Linked DNA regions of Endozoicomonas sp. GU-1. The protein of the gene in region 1 interacts with the protein of each later gene in a pairwise test. Links are inferred from orthologs where the notes say so. Each region holds a gene or a part of one and is shown on either strand. Other genes may lie near its edges. The genes, in order: ftsA and O3276_RS23260.

Region 1 (7,433 bases):
GAGCGTATTTATGCCGCGTTGCATCGCCAGGGTGTGACATGCCAGCTGATTGATACCTGTGAGAATGTTGTTGAGCAGCTTCAGCAATATGCACCTGACTACGCCTTCATTGCCTTGCATGGCGGTGGGGGAGAAGATGGAACGATACAGGGAATGCTGGAAACCATGGGTATTCCCTATCCCGGCAGTGGTGTTATGGCATCGGCCCTGGCGATGGATAAATACCGCTGCAAGCTGCTCTGGCAATCCATTGGGCTGCCAACACCGGAGTTTGCCCTGGTTATGGGGGTTGACAATCTTGGCCATGCCGAGTCGCTGTTGCCCGCCTTTGTCAAACCCAGCATGGAGGGCTCCAGTGTTGGTGTGGCACGGGTTGACCGTAGGGAAGACCTTGAGGCTGCCTGCGAGCGCGCAGCGGAGCACAAAGGAGCGGTTCTGGTGGAGTCGTTTATCGATGGGCCTGAGTTTACGGTGGGTATTCTTAATGGTCAGCCACTGCCTGTTATCAGGATTGAGGCAGAGGGTGAATTTTATGATTACCAGGCCAAGTATCTGTCGGATAATACCCGCTACTCCATTCCCTGTGGCCTGACTTCTGTTAAGGAGCAGGAACTGCAGGCGGTCGCCCTGACGGCATTTGAAGCCCTTGGGTGTTCAGGCTGGGGGCGTGTTGACTTTATGCAGGATCAGCAGGGACGATTCTGGTTGCTTGAGGTCAATACTATTCCGGGGATGACAGATCATAGTCTGCTGCCGATGGCCGCAGCGGATGCCGGTTTATCTTTCGATGAACTGGTGATTGAAATATTGAAAACAGCGGATGTCTGATCGAGCAGGTTGGTCTGTTTCAGCCGGTTGGTCGGGGGAAGTACGGGGCGCATCCCGAAGGGACGGTCAACAGGTTGTTGGCAGAGGGAAAAAACACTGCCGTGGAAAAGAGTGCTTCAGGTTCTGGTGTCTCTTGTTCTGCTGGCAGGCTTGCTGGGCTCAATGCCGTGGTTGGTGAACTGGTTGAATCAGCCGATAGCACGGGTGGAAGTGCATGCAGGCTTTGAGTATTTATCCAGAGAGCAAGTCGAGGGTGTTTTGCAGCCTCACTTACAGGACCGTTTTTTTGCCCTGGATTTGCGCGAGATGCAGCAGGTTCTGATGGCAATGCCCTGGATTAAGACCGCCTCGGTTCGACGACAGTGGCCTGACAGTGTCCAGGTGAGCCTGACCGAACAGCAGCCGGTGGCGAGGTGGGGCAGCAGCGCCCTGATCAGCAATGAAGGTGAGGTGTTTGCACCAGAGGATATTGCCGGTTTTTCCGCCATGCCGGTTCTGGGTGGCCCGGAAGAGCTGGCGGTGGAGGTGATGCAGCAATATCTGGCCATCAGTCAGTTGCTCCGGCCTATGGGGCTCAGGCTGACCATGCTGAAACGTAGCAATAGTGGCTCATGGCGATTTACCATAGGACATGTTGAGGTCAATATTGGTCGTGACCGAAGGATGGAAAGACTGCAGCGTTTTGTCCGTCTTTATCATGCCAGGCTGGAGTCTCGCTGGGATCAGGTAAAGCGGGTAGATTTGCGCTATTTGAACGGTGCTTCGGTTGCCTGGAGTGAGACGCTGGTTAACACGGGGTCAAAATAAGTCAGCCAGGCTCAGATTTATGATCGTTAGAGAAGTTTGGGAAGATTGATGCCATGACAGCGGCAGATAATGGAAGATTGATCGTTGGGTTGGATATAGGCACCTCGAAAGTCGTGGCTATTGTCGGAGAGCTCAACGCTGAGGGTGACATTGAAGTCATCGGCATCGGCTCGCATATTTCCCGCGGGCTTAAGCGTGGCGTTGTGGTTAATATTGACTCTACGGTCCATGCCATTAAGAGAGCCGTTGAAGAAGCTGAGCTGATGGCCGGGTGTCAGATACACTCGGTCTATGCCGGTATTGCCGGCAATCACATCAAGAGTCTTAACTCCCATGGTATCGTTGCGATACGTGAGCGTGAAGTGAATGGTGCCGATATTGACCGGGTGATTGATGCCGCCCAGGCGGTGGCGATCCCGGCGGATCAGCGTATTCTGCATATTCTTCCACAGGAGTATGCCATTGATAACCAGGAGGGAATCAAGGAGCCTCACGGGATGTCCGGTGTCCGGCTGGAAGCCAAGGTTCACCTGGTGACCTGTGCTGTTAATGCGGCCCAGAATATTGAGAACTGCATCCGTCGCTGTGGTCTGGAAGTGGACGATATTATTCTTGAACAGCTGGCTTCAAGTTATTCGGTGCTTTCAGAAGATGAGAAAGAGCTGGGCGTCTGTATGGTGGATATCGGCGGTGGCACGACAGATATTGCCATCTTTACCGATGGTGCGATTCGGCATACGGCAGTGATTCCCATTGCCGGTGATCAGGTGACCAATGACATTGCCATGGCCTTGCGGACACCGACGCAAAATGCCGAGGACATAAAGATTAAATATGCCTGTGCCCTGGCGCAGCTGGCTGGAGCCGATGAAACCATTAAAGTTCCCAGTGTCGGTGAGCGACCTTCCAGGGAGCTTTCCCGGCAGGCGCTGGCAGAGGTGGTAGAACCTCGTTATGACGAGCTGTTTACGTTAATTAATGCAGAGATCAGGCGCAGTGGTTTCGAAGACCTGATCCCCGCAGGCATCGTTCTGACCGGTGGTACTTCCAAGATCGAGGGAGCTATTGAATTGGCAGAAGAGATTTTCCACATGCCGGTCAGGCTGGGTGTGCCGCAGTTAGTGAAAGGGCTGAGTGATGTGGTCAGTAATCCCATTTATTCAACGGGTGTCGGGCTGTTGCACTACGGCCAGAAAATGCAGAAAGACGGTTTGAAAAAGTCGATCGCCAGCAAACCTCAGGATGCTGGGCTGATGGACAAGATGAAGCGCTGGTTTCAAAACTTTTAAGTGTTTAGCCGCGCAGGTTTTCAGTAACGGTATTGGTAAGTATTTGTTAGATTAAGGGTGATAAAAAGGAGATGACCATGTTTGAATTGGTGGATAACGTACCGCAGGAAGCGGTCATAAAAGTTATCGGTGTCGGTGGTGGTGGTGGTAATGCAGTCTGCCACATGCTGAATAGTCAGCTCGAAGGTGTTGAGTTTGCCTGTGCAAACACTGACGCCCAGGCGCTGAAAAAGCAGCATTTGCAGGCCCATACTCACCTGCAGCTGGGAGCCTCGATCACGCGAGGGCTTGGTGCAGGCGCGAACCCGAATGTCGGTCGCGAGGCGGCGATGGAAGACCGGGAGCGTATCGCCGAGCTCCTCAAAGGTGCGGATATGGTCTTTATTGCCGCTGGCATGGGCGGTGGTACCGGGACCGGTGCAGCTCCGGTGGTTGCCGAGATAGCCCGGGAGCTTGGCGCACTGACCGTGGCCGTGGTCACGAAGCCATTCGGTTTTGAAGGCAAGCGCAGAATGGCGGTTGCCGAAGAAGGTCTGAAAGAGCTTCAGGAACATGTGGATTCGCTGATTACCATTCCCAATGAAAAGTTACTGCCAGTGCTTGGCAGTGATGTCAGTCTGCTCAATGCCTTTGGTGCTGCCAATGATGTTCTGCTGGGTGCGGTGCAGGGTATTTCTGAACTGATTACCCGTGATGGTCTCATCAACGTTGACTTTGCCGATGTTCGCACAGTGATGTCAGAAATGGGTATGGCGATGATGGGTACCGGAGTTGCCACGGGTAGCGGCCGTGCAGCAGAAGCAGCTGAGAAAGCCATCCGCAGTCCGCTGCTGGAAGATGTTGATCTGCAGGGAGCCAAAGGTGTTCTGGTTAACATTACTGCCGGCCTTGACTTTACCGTTGGTGAGTACAACCAGGTAGGCGACGTTGTAAGTCAGTTTGCGTCTAACGATGCAACCGTTGTTATCGGTACTGTTATTGACTCGGAATTAACGGACGAGCTGCGGGTAACTGTCGTGGCAACCGGTATCGGTGCGGGCGGCGTTGCCAGGGAGCAGTTGAAGGTGGTTGAAAAAGCACCGCCAAAAAACAAAGATGGCACACCTGACTACGGCAGGCTGGACATTTCTCCTCTGTTGCGTGACAAAAAGAAGGAGGAAGGGGAAGTGGCTCCGAGGGAAGAAGGTAAACGGGCAGCGGTGGCGACCGGAGATAGTGTCGATTACCTCGATATACCGGCATTTCTGAGGCGTCAGGCGGATTAATCAGGGCGTATAAATGCGAACTTGTCTCAATTGTTACTTTTGTTACAATGTGACGTTGCATCCAAATAACAGGGACCTTTCAGGTCGCGGAACAGCGTTATCATGATCAGACAGCGTACACTGAAAAATATTATTCGTGCTACGGGCGTGGGCCTTCACTCCGGTGAAAAGGTTTACCTTACTCTTAAGCCTGCTCCCGTAGATACCGGCATCATTTTCTGTCGTACAGACCTTGACCCGGTCATTGAAATTCCGGCACATGCCCTGAATGTCGGGCAGACGACACTGTGCACGTCTTTGCATAAAGACGGCACCCGAATTGACACTGTTGAACACCTTCTCTCCGCCCTGGCTGGGCTGGGTATTGATAACGCCTACGTTGAGGTCAGTGCCCACGAGGTTCCCATAATGGACGGCAGCGCTGGTCCATTCGTATTCCTGCTACAGTCCGCAGGTATCCAGGAGCAGAATGCGCCCAAGAAGTTCATTCGCATCAAAGAAGATGTGACGGTGACGGATGGGGATAAAACGGCAACCTTCAAACCATACGACGGTTTCAAAGTAAGCTTCACCATTGACTTTGATCATCCTGTTTTCAAAAGCCGCTCCCAGACAGCGTCGATTGACTTCTCCAGTACCTCTTTTGTGAAGGAAGTGAGCAGGGCCCGTACTTTCGGCTTTATGCGTGATGTCGAGTACCTGCGTTCCCAGAATCTGGCCCTTGGCGGCAGCGTGGATAATGTGGTTGTTGTCGATGAGTACCGAATTCTCAATGAAGATGGCCTCCGCTATCACGATGAGTTTGTCAAGCACAAGATGCTGGACGCGATCGGCGACCTTTATTTGCTGGGGCATAGTTTGATTGGCCAGTTCATCGGTCATAAATCTGGCCATGAACTTAACAATAAACTGGTTAGAACGTTGCTTGCCAATGAAAAATTATGGGAGATAGTGACTTTCGAAGAGGCTGAGGTTTCTCCGATCTCCTATCAGAAGCCCGTTGCTGTAACGGCCTGATGACTGCTTTTTGAGTTAATGCTGATCATTACGTGATTTTTTGCGAGGCTGGACAAATTTAGTCTTGAATCAGGCCACAATGATAGTGGCCTTTTTTCTAGGAGGCTGTCAGTAAAAAGTCTTTATCCCGAACTGGTTTCTGATAAGGGCATGTTGTTCAAGAGTACTGTTTTTTTGACCTTGAACTGTCGTTGAGCGCATTAAAAAATACCGTTTTACAACGATAACATCAGTATCAGGTGGCTCCCGTGCAGGGTGGGATGTAGACGAGCGTAGCTGTGGAAGTGAGGAAATCCGTCCTCTGGTTCTGTATTTTGCATGCTCCTGAAATACAATAGTGGAGATATGCTGCGGGTTGGGCATTAAGGGTTGCTGATGAAAATTATTGTTGTTAACCAGGATCATTCTCAAACCCGAACTTATTCCGGAAGTGGAAAACGGGTAGGGGTTCTGTTTTGCTGTGCTTTTTTGCTCTCCATGGCCGTTGGTGGTGGCGCAATGTATGCCTGGTTGACCAATAACCAGGAGCACATGTTAACCAGTGAGGGCGTTAAAAACTGGAAACAGGTTCTGGATACACAGCAACAGGATCTTGGCCTGGTTCGTCAGCAGGCACAAAACCAGCTGGATGCCCTGATGCTCAGGCTGTCTGAACTTCAGGGGCGTATGACCCGACTTGATGCCCTTGGCGAACGCCTTACCAGCAAGGCAAAACTGGATGACGGTGAGTTTGACTTCAATGAAGCGCCTGCACTGGGTGGACCTCAGGAGTTTACTGAAGCAGAAGCAGCCTACAGCAAGGTGAGTCTGATTGAGGCTATTGATCAATTGGCGGATCAGATCGATAACCGTGAAGAACAACTGGACCTTCTGGATAATCTTATTGCCAACAGAACCCTGCACGACGATGCATTTCTGGCGGGGTTGCCCGTCAGAAAAGGCTGGCTCTCTTCCCGCTATGGTCGCCGTACCGACCCGTTTACCGGTAAGGGTGCCTGGCATAATGGTGTGGATTTTGCCGGTAAGCGCGGCTCAGACATTATTTCCGTGGCGGCAGGTGTTGTTGTCTGGTCAGGCACCCGCTCAGGCTTTGGGCTTCTGGTGGAGGTCAATCATGGCAATGGTTATCTGACACGTTATGCCCACAATGATGAAAACCTGGTCAAGGTCGGTGATATTGTCACCAGAGGGCAGGCCGTTGCCAGAATGGGCAGTTCCGGGCGGTCAACCGGACCACACGTTCACTTTGAGGTCTTGAAAAATGGTAAGCCTCAGGACCCTTCGAGATATATCTACAGAGCAAGTAAGTAGAATTTAAGGCTGATTTTTTTCTTCCTCAGGGCGGTTTTTTTTAACGTCAGCTTTCAGTCGAGAAATGCCCGCAGGTAGCGATCGAAGGCTTCGGTTTCTACCAGGAAGGCATCATGGCCATATTGAGAGGGGTGATTGATATAGTGACAGTCCACCCGTCCCTTCAGCAGCCCCTGGTACAGCTCTTGCTGTTGTTGCGGAGTGAACAGAATATCACTCTCTACCGAAATCACTGTGGTTTTAGCGGTGATTCTGCCGCAAGTGGCTTCGAGTGATCCGTATGGCTGCGTCACATCATATTGGTCCATTGCGGCGGTCAGTACCAAATAGCAATTGGCATCAAAGCTGCGGCAAAACAGATCGGCGTTATAATCCATATAGCTGTTGATTTCCTCATCACGCATACCGATGTTGTTGAAACTATTGAAGCGTCGGTTCCATTCAGCGGCGTTACGATAAGTATAAAGCCCAAGCTTTCGTGCCAATCGAAATCCGTTCAGCCGGGCATCCGGTGCATAATTGCCATCTTGAAAAGCCGGATCCAGCCGAATCGATTCCTGCTGGATCCGACGGTTAGCAATATTGGCCGGATATGCCTTATAGGACGAACTGGTCAACAGTAACCTTTGCACTGAATCTGGATAATCAATTGCCCAGGTCAGTGAAACCATAGCGCCCATTGAGTTACCAATCATGGCATACAGGCTCTCAATGCCGAGATGATCCAGTAATAACTTCTGACTGTGCACCATGTCTGCCATCACCACCTCCGGAAAGTCCCCTGCCCAGGGCTTGCCGGTCACCTGATTAATGGTCAGCGGACTGGTTGAACCAAAACAACTGCCCAAATTATTGATGCAAATAACATGATACCTGTCGGTATCAACCGCTTTGCCCGGCCCCACCAAGGCCTGCC
Region 2 (7,349 bases), 3.7 Mb from region 1 along the record:
GTCGTCAATGATAACCGGCAGCAGGTCAGGGCAGGGGAAGTAACGGTAATCGTTCGCTTCTTCTTTGCTGCGCATGGAGCGGGCTTCGCCGGTATCACCGTTATAGAGACGGGTCTCCTGGATAACGGTGCCGCCATCTTCAATCAGGTCGATCTGGCGCTCTACCTCTTTGAGGATGGCAGCTTCCATAAACTTGAAGGAGTTCAGGTTTTTGGTTTCTGTGCGGGTACCGAACGCTTGTTGTCCTTTAGGGCGCACGGAGACGTTAACATCAAACCGCATGGAACCCTGGGACATATCGCCATCGCAGATGCCCAGTGTAGTGACAATGGAGTGCAGCTTTTTGGCAAAGGCCACGGCTTCCTCGGCATTGCGGATATCAGGTTCTGTGACAATCTCAATCAGGGGAGTGCCAGCACGGTTCAGGTCAATCCCTGACATACCATGAAAGTCTTCATGAAGACTTTTGCCCGCATCTTCCTCCAGGTGAGCGTGGTGGATGCGAATACTCTTGGTGGAGCCATCCGCCAATGTGATATCCACATGACCAGCGCCCACTATTGGCTTTTCCAGCTGGGTGGTCTGGTAGCCTTTTGGCAGATCCGGGTAGAAGTAGTTTTTACGCTCGAAAACATTCACCTTGTTGATGTCGGCATCGATGCCCAGGCCAAACTTGATGGCCATATTGATGGCTTCTTCGTTAACCAAGGGCAGGATGCCGGGCAGGCCAAGGTCTACCGCGCAGGCCTGGGTGTTGGGTGCGGCACCAAAAGCGGTGGATGCACCGGAGAATATTTTGGTTTTGGTGGCGAGCTGGACGTGAATCTCCAGTCCGATAACGGTTTCCCATTGCATATTACTGTGTCCTGTACCTGTGACCTAAACCAATACCGGAGCTTTCTGGTGCCAGTCGGTCGCCTGCTGGAAGCGGTGGCCAATATTCAACAGACGGGCTTCATCAAAGTGCTGGCCAATGATCTGCAGGCCGACCGGGCGCTGGTTTGCCATGCCAGCAGGAACGGATAATCCGGGCAGGCCTGCCAGGTTAACCGACAGTGTATAGATATCCGAGAGGTACATGGCGACCGGATCATTGCTCATGGAGCCAATGTCAAAGGCGGATGTCGGGGCGTTAGGGCCCATGATGACATCACACTCTTTAAAGGCGTTGAGGAAGTCGTCACGGATCAGGCGACGGATCTGCTGGGCCTTACGGTAATAGGCGTCGTAGTAGCCAGCCGAGAGGGCATAGGTACCCACAATAATACGACGTTTGACTTCTTCACCAAAACCTTCGCTGCGGCTGCGAAATGTAGAGATCCATTAAGTCTTTTGGATCTTCGCAGCGATGCCCGAAACGCACGCCGTCAAAGCGGGACAGGTTGGAAGAGGCTTCTGCCGGGGCAATCACGTAGTAGGCAGGAATGCACAGCCTGGCATTAGGCAGGCTGACCTCCTTGACGTTTGCACCGAGTTTTTCATATTCGGCAATGGCATTGCGGATCTGTTGTTCCACTTCACTGTCCAGTCCGGCCGCGAAGTACTCTTTTGGCAGCCCAATGGTCAGGCCTTCCAGGGAGTCATTCAGTGTTGCCGTGTAGTCCGGTACTTCATGGTCAAGACAGGTGGAGTCCCGGTTATCAAAGCCCGCCATGGTGTTCAGCATAATGGCGGCATCTTCAGCGGAGCGGGTCATCGGGCCAGCCTGATCAAGGCTTGATGCGTAGGCCACCATACCCCAGCGGGAAACCCGGCCATAGGTTGGCTTCAGTCCGGTAATGCCGCAGTGTGAGGCAGGCTGGCGAATGGACCCGCCGGTATCCGTGCCGGTAGCGCCAGCTGCCAGCTGGGCTGCTACAGCTGCCGCAGAACCGCCGGAGGAGCCGCCGGGGATGGCAGATTTGTCCCATGGGTTTTTGACCGGGCCATAATGGCTGTTTTCATTGGAAGAGCCCATGGCAAACTCATCCATATTGGTTTTGCCCAGCATAACGGCACCGGCATCCCTGAATTTGCCGGTGACGGTGGACTCATAAGGGGCAACAAAGTTGTCCAGCATTTTTGAACCACAGGAGGTTTTTACGCCTTGTGTGCAGAACAGGTCTTTATGGGCAACGGGAATGCCGGTCATGGCGTGGGCATCGCCCGCCGCACGGCGCTGGTCGGCGGCGGCTGCCTGTTCCAGGGCTAACGTTTCAGTCACCGTAATAAAGCTGTTGATGTCACCATCGAACTGCCTGATTCGGTCAAGGTAGGTTTGTGTCAACTCGACACTGGATATTTCGCCACTGGCTAATGCCCGGCTCTGTTCTGCAATGGTTTTATCGTACATGGGATTCGTTCGGTTGGAAGACGTATGGTATAGAAGAGGCTCAGCTTCTACCGGACTCAGAGCAGTTATTATGAAAATAATGCCTTTTCGGCGTTTCTACCACGATCACTGCTGCAATATTTTCTGACGTGTCACTCAATAACACGCGGAACCAGAAAGAGGCCTTCTTCAACGGCAGGTGCGCAGCCCTGTAATTGCTCTCGCTGGTTTTCTTCGGTGACCTGGTCAGGGCGCAGGCGCTGGATGGCATCCAGAGGGTGTGCCAGGGGTTCCACGTCCTGTGTATCAACGGCCTGCATGCTATCGACCAGTTCCAGTATGCTGCTGATGGTGGCAGCGGTTACTTCCACTGCATCGTCGTCAATGGACAGACGTGCAAGTTTTGCAACCTTTTTGACTCCAGAGGCGTCGATGGCCATTGGTAATGGTTCTCCATAAATGAATAACAAGCAAATAAATAAGAAGCTAATGTATGGGCTGCCCACCTATTTCTCAAGGATTTATCGGGTGATCTATGGGATGATTACCGGAAACATCTCTGCGGGAATGGTAAATGGGGGGCTGATTGGTGTAAAAATAGAGTATTGCAGTTTAACAAAACACACGGACAGTCACCCGGTTTTTCGGTAAATCCCACTATTAAGGCCGCTGTTTGAATGCTTTTCCTGAGATAAATGATTCAGGCACAGTTGCCACAGAGCACAATTGCTGCTTGCCCTCCGGAGGCAGCATTGTTAGAGTTTCTGGAATTACCCAAGCCTTGAATCAAGGTACACCATAACATGCTGAAAAGGTTACGTGGCCTGTTTTCCAGCGATCTCTCGATTGATCTTGGAACAGCCAACACACTGGTCTATGTCCGCGAAAAGGGCATAGTGTTAAATGAACCCTCTGTGGTTGCTATCCGCAATCTCGGTACTCAGAAAAGCGTAGTGGCTGTTGGTGCCGATGCCAAGCGGATGCTGGGGCGAACCCCCGGCAACATTACCGCTATACGTCCAATGAAGGATGGCGTGATAGCGGACTTTGATGTCTGCGAGCGTATGCTCCAGCACTTTATTAACAAAGTGCATGAGAACAGTTTTATTCAGCCCAGCCCTCGTGTGCTGGTCTGTGTGCCCTGCAAATCAACCAAAGTTGAAAAACGGGCGATCCGTGAATCGGTACTGGGCGCGGGTGCCCGGGAAGTGTATTTGATCGAAGAGCCGATGGCGGCCGCTATTGGTGCCGGACTTCCGGTTGAAGAAGCCAGTGGCTCCATGGTTGTGGATATCGGTGGTGGTACCACGGAGATTGCCATTATCTCCCTTAGCGGTGTCGTCTACTCTGAATCTGTGCGCATTGGTGGTGACCGTTTTGATGACGCGATTGTGACGTATGTCCGCCGCAACTACGGCAGCCTGATTGGTGATGCTACTGCTGAGCGTATCAAGCAGGAAATTGCCATCGCCTATCCAAGTGATGAACTGCTGGAAATTGATGTGCGCGGGCGTAACCTGGCGGAAGGTATTCCCCGGAGCTTTACCCTGAACAGTGGCGAAATTCTGGAAGCGCTGCAGGAATCGCTGACGGCGATTGTTCAGGCCGTGAAAAGTGCCCTGGAACAATCACCGCCGGAACTGGCTTCGGATATTGCCGAGCGTGGCCTGGTGCTGACCGGTGGGGGTGCATTGCTGCGGGATCTGGATAAACTGATCAGTGAAGAAACCGGCCTGCCGGTTCTGGTCGCTGAAGATCCGCTCACCTGTGTGGCCCGTGGCGGCGGCAGGGCGATCGAGATGATGGATAAGCACCGTATGGATCTGTTATCCACCGATTAACGGCTCTGTTAATCAAACACCTGTTTTGCAAAATGATCAGCAATATTTCTTCCCGAGGTATTGCTGATTTGCTATTTTGGTCTGCCACTAGGAGGCTGTCCGAGAATAGACTGCCCTACTGCGGTGGCAGTAAATTGGTCTAAAAATTCCTGCTTCTTCGTCAAATAGCCCCGCTATTCTCCTCAGAAGCAGAAATTTTTATCCTCAATTTCTCGCAATCCTCGCTACGGACGCTTAAGTCCGACAGGCTCCTGGGCAAAGTTAGCAGTTCTCTTCAGGTGGTCAGTGTTATTTCGGTAATCGCGGCTTTTCCGGGAAGTGTTGAACTCATCACCTTTAATAGCTGATCACTGAAAATTGTCAGCCAGACATGGGTGTCGATAGGACGGTGCTTCAGGTTTTTGATATGGCATTTTCAAGGCAATTAATTTGAGGCCTGGTAATACCAATTCCGCCTTCTAAATATGAGATCGAGCAAGTCATTTTGGACAGCTGGGCAAGGCGGAATGACGAGTAATAGCAGGGCTATTGCGAGGAATTCCAACGAAGATCCAGCTGTTCAAAATGGCTGCGCAGTTCATATTTAGAAGGTGGAATTGGTATAAGGAGCAGGTTATTAAACCGATTTTCAGTCAACGCCAGTCACTGGTCACGCGCTTTGTTTTGCTGATCATCCTGTCATTGGCGATTTTGTATTTTGATCATAGCTATCGCGCCCTGTCACAGGTTCGCCAGTGGCTGACTGTTGCTGCTACGCCTGTCCTGTTTCTTGCTGATCTGCCCGGGCGTATCTGGGGAACCGCTTCACAGGTGGTGATGTCGCACAACGACTTGCTTCAGGAAAACGCCCGTCTCAAGGCACGAAACCTGATTCTTGAACAGAAGGTTCAGAAGCTTGCTTCATTAACCGCCCAGAATATCCGTCTGCGGGAGTTGCTGAACTCTTCTGAACTGGTGGATGAGCAGGTATTGGTTGCCGAGGTGGTTGGCGTTGACCCTGATCCTTTCCGGCACCGGGTGATCATTAACAAGGGAGCCATTGACAAGGTTTACGAAGGGCAGGCCATTCTCGATGCTCATGGCGTGATGGGGCAGGTCATTGAAGTCAGCCCGGTCAGCAGTCGGGTGTTGATGCTGACCGATGTGGCGGCCCGCATTCCTGTGCAAAATCACCGAACCAAATATCGAGCTATTGCTACGGGGACCGGTCGTACGGATCGCCTTGAATTGCAGCATATCCCGGTGACTGAAGATTTTCAGGAGGGGGATCTGCTGACCAGTTCGGGGCTGGGGGGCATCTATCCCGAGGGCTACCCGGTGGGGGTGGTTACCCGGGTTATCCATAATTCCGGCGATGCCTTTGCCTCTATTGAAGTTAAGCCTCTTGCTGAAGTGAATAGAAGCCGGGTTGTGCTTCTGGTTTTTCGGGAAGTCTCCGGCCTGATTGAGCCGATCAACGCTGCCCAGACGGATGTTTCAAAGACCAGGGCGGAGAAGAAACCAGATGAGGTGCGGCGATAATGGTTCAGCAGGCTAATGCCCACTGGGTGGTGTGGATGACCCTGCTGGTGGGGGCAATGTTCAGTATTATGCCATTGCCTGAATGGTTATCACTGGTTCGCCCGGCATGGGTTCCGCTGGTGGTTATCTACTGGGTTCTGGCATTGCCGGAGCGGTTTGGTTTGCTGTTTGCCTTTATCACTGGTTTGCTGCTGGATGTGTTTCAGGGAAGTCTGTTTGGGTTGAACTCCCTGGGGATGACCATGATTGCTTTTATTGTGCTCAGCCTGCATCGGCGGCTCAGGTTATTTCCTGTCTGGCAACAGGCCTTCATGGTGTTCCTGATGGTAGGTTTTTATCAACTGCTGCTACTGTGGGTTCGCAGTGCTGCTGGGAATACGATTCCCTCTGTCTGGTATTTGCTGCCTTCATTATCCAGTGCGCTTATCTGGCCGTGGGTTATGTCCGGGCTGCGTTTTTTGAGGCGCTATTTTCGGGTGGTCTAGGAGGCTCCTTCATTGGCCTCCTGGAAAACCCACACTGCCTTTTTACCGAGGTCTTCATTTGCGAAGGTATCTTTCAGCAAGGTTATCAACAAGACGCTTCCAATCTTTTGGCAACTGGTGTGCATTGGCATCGAATTGAATAAGAGCTGCTTGCTTGATATGTGCCTTCAATATTGTTTTCTCGTCTTCAGCTGTCAGCTGATTTTTAACGGGCAGACGGTCATAGCGAAAAATCTTGCTTGAGAAATCAATTGGGAATGCACGAACCTCATAATCAGCAGGACCTCCTGAGTGGAATTTAGCGCCTTTTCCCACAAGAATCATATTGAAGGCGTCACCCGGGTTGTAAACTCCATTATCAATAAGGTTTCTAATATCCTTAACCAGTGGAGTTAAAGCCGCATCCCAGTCTTCAAGTATGGACGGCTTCTGGCCTTCTGATAATACTTTCTTATCGTTCAGATGATTAAAAATCACAAGACTGGTTTTGCTGATCACTTCAAAAGCATTTTCTTTGGCGTATTCGCTAAATGATGGCGCGATATGGGTTGCTATTGAGTATTTGGTACCCTGAAACTCCCAACGAATAACAGCGGGTTCGATGTCAAGGGTTGGAATACCTGATTTTTTCAGGTAACTGTGCATCATTAACTCATCATAGAATTGATGTGGGGCCGCATTCATTGCCAGTGCCTGGCCATCGCCAGTATCATAGAATGTCTTTGATGCACCAGCTCCAAGACTCTTCTTGAGTTTTACTGTTTTAACCGCATCCTGAGTAATCAGCTCAATGGGAATACCGCCATCTCTTGCTTTCTCCAATTGACTGTAGGCTGCTTTTGGAATTTCCTCAGGATGATGTGAAACGTTAACTGCCAGAAAACGATTGTATTTTTCCATCGCATCTTTGACATCGTCATCAATGATGTATCTTTGCCATTGTACTTTGGCTCCGGGAATAACTTGAAGATTTGAAGCCAGCGTTTTTGAACCACCCTCTGCCATTCGTTTTTGAGCCGTACTTTTAAAACTGCTCTTTGGTATCGGGCGTTGAGCCCGAGTTTGTGGCTTGTACTTTGATGTCGGGTTTTGAACTGTAGTTTGTGACCCGCTCTTTGGTGTCGGGCTTTGAGCTGTAGTTTGTGACCCGCTCTTTGGTGTCGGGCTTTGAGCTGTAGTTTGTGACCCGCT

What was found.
Region 2: the proteins of ftsA (region 1) and O3276_RS23260 interact in binary tests that used the Escherichia coli proteins (3 or more experiments, as listed by UniProt). The link is inferred for Endozoicomonas sp. GU-1 from one-to-one orthologs.

The regions. Positions count from the first base shown.
Region 1 is NZ_CP114771.1:1,808,686-1,816,118, reverse strand. What follows is about bases 924-3,806. They hold ftsA (cell division protein FtsA), read left to right. Parts: upstream 924-1,688; coding sequence 1,689-2,924; downstream 2,925-3,806. Other genes in these bases: ftsZ (cell division protein FtsZ), read left to right, coding at 3,002-3,806; O3276_RS07285 (cell division protein FtsQ/DivIB), read left to right, coding at 955-1,635. In the rest of the region: O3276_RS07290 (D-alanine--D-alanine ligase), read left to right, coding at 1-828; more of ftsZ, read left to right, coding at 3,807-4,189; lpxC (UDP-3-O-acyl-N-acetylglucosamine deacetylase), read left to right, coding at 4,292-5,206; O3276_RS07265 (M23 family metallopeptidase), read left to right, coding at 5,582-6,517; homoserine O-acetyltransferase MetX, read right to left, coding at 6,571-7,433. UniProt on the Escherichia coli protein: Essential cell division protein that assists in the assembly of the Z ring. May serve as the principal membrane anchor for the Z ring.
Region 2 is NZ_CP114771.1:5,526,900-5,534,248, forward strand. Bases 2,335-5,133 are described here. They hold O3276_RS23260 (rod shape-determining protein), read left to right. Parts: upstream 2,335-3,114; coding sequence 3,115-4,152; downstream 4,153-5,133. Other genes in these bases: gatC (Asp-tRNA(Asn)/Glu-tRNA(Gln) amidotransferase subunit GatC), read right to left, coding at 2,464-2,751; mreC (rod shape-determining protein MreC), read left to right, coding at 4,717-5,133. Outside these bases: Asp-tRNA(Asn)/Glu-tRNA(Gln) amidotransferase subunit GatB, read right to left, coding at 1-855; more of mreC, read left to right, coding at 5,134-5,673; rod shape-determining protein MreD, read left to right, coding at 5,673-6,158; O3276_RS23275 (hypothetical protein), read right to left, coding at 6,213-7,349. UniProt on the Escherichia coli protein: Forms membrane-associated dynamic filaments that are essential for cell shape determination. Acts by regulating cell wall synthesis and cell elongation, and thus cell shape.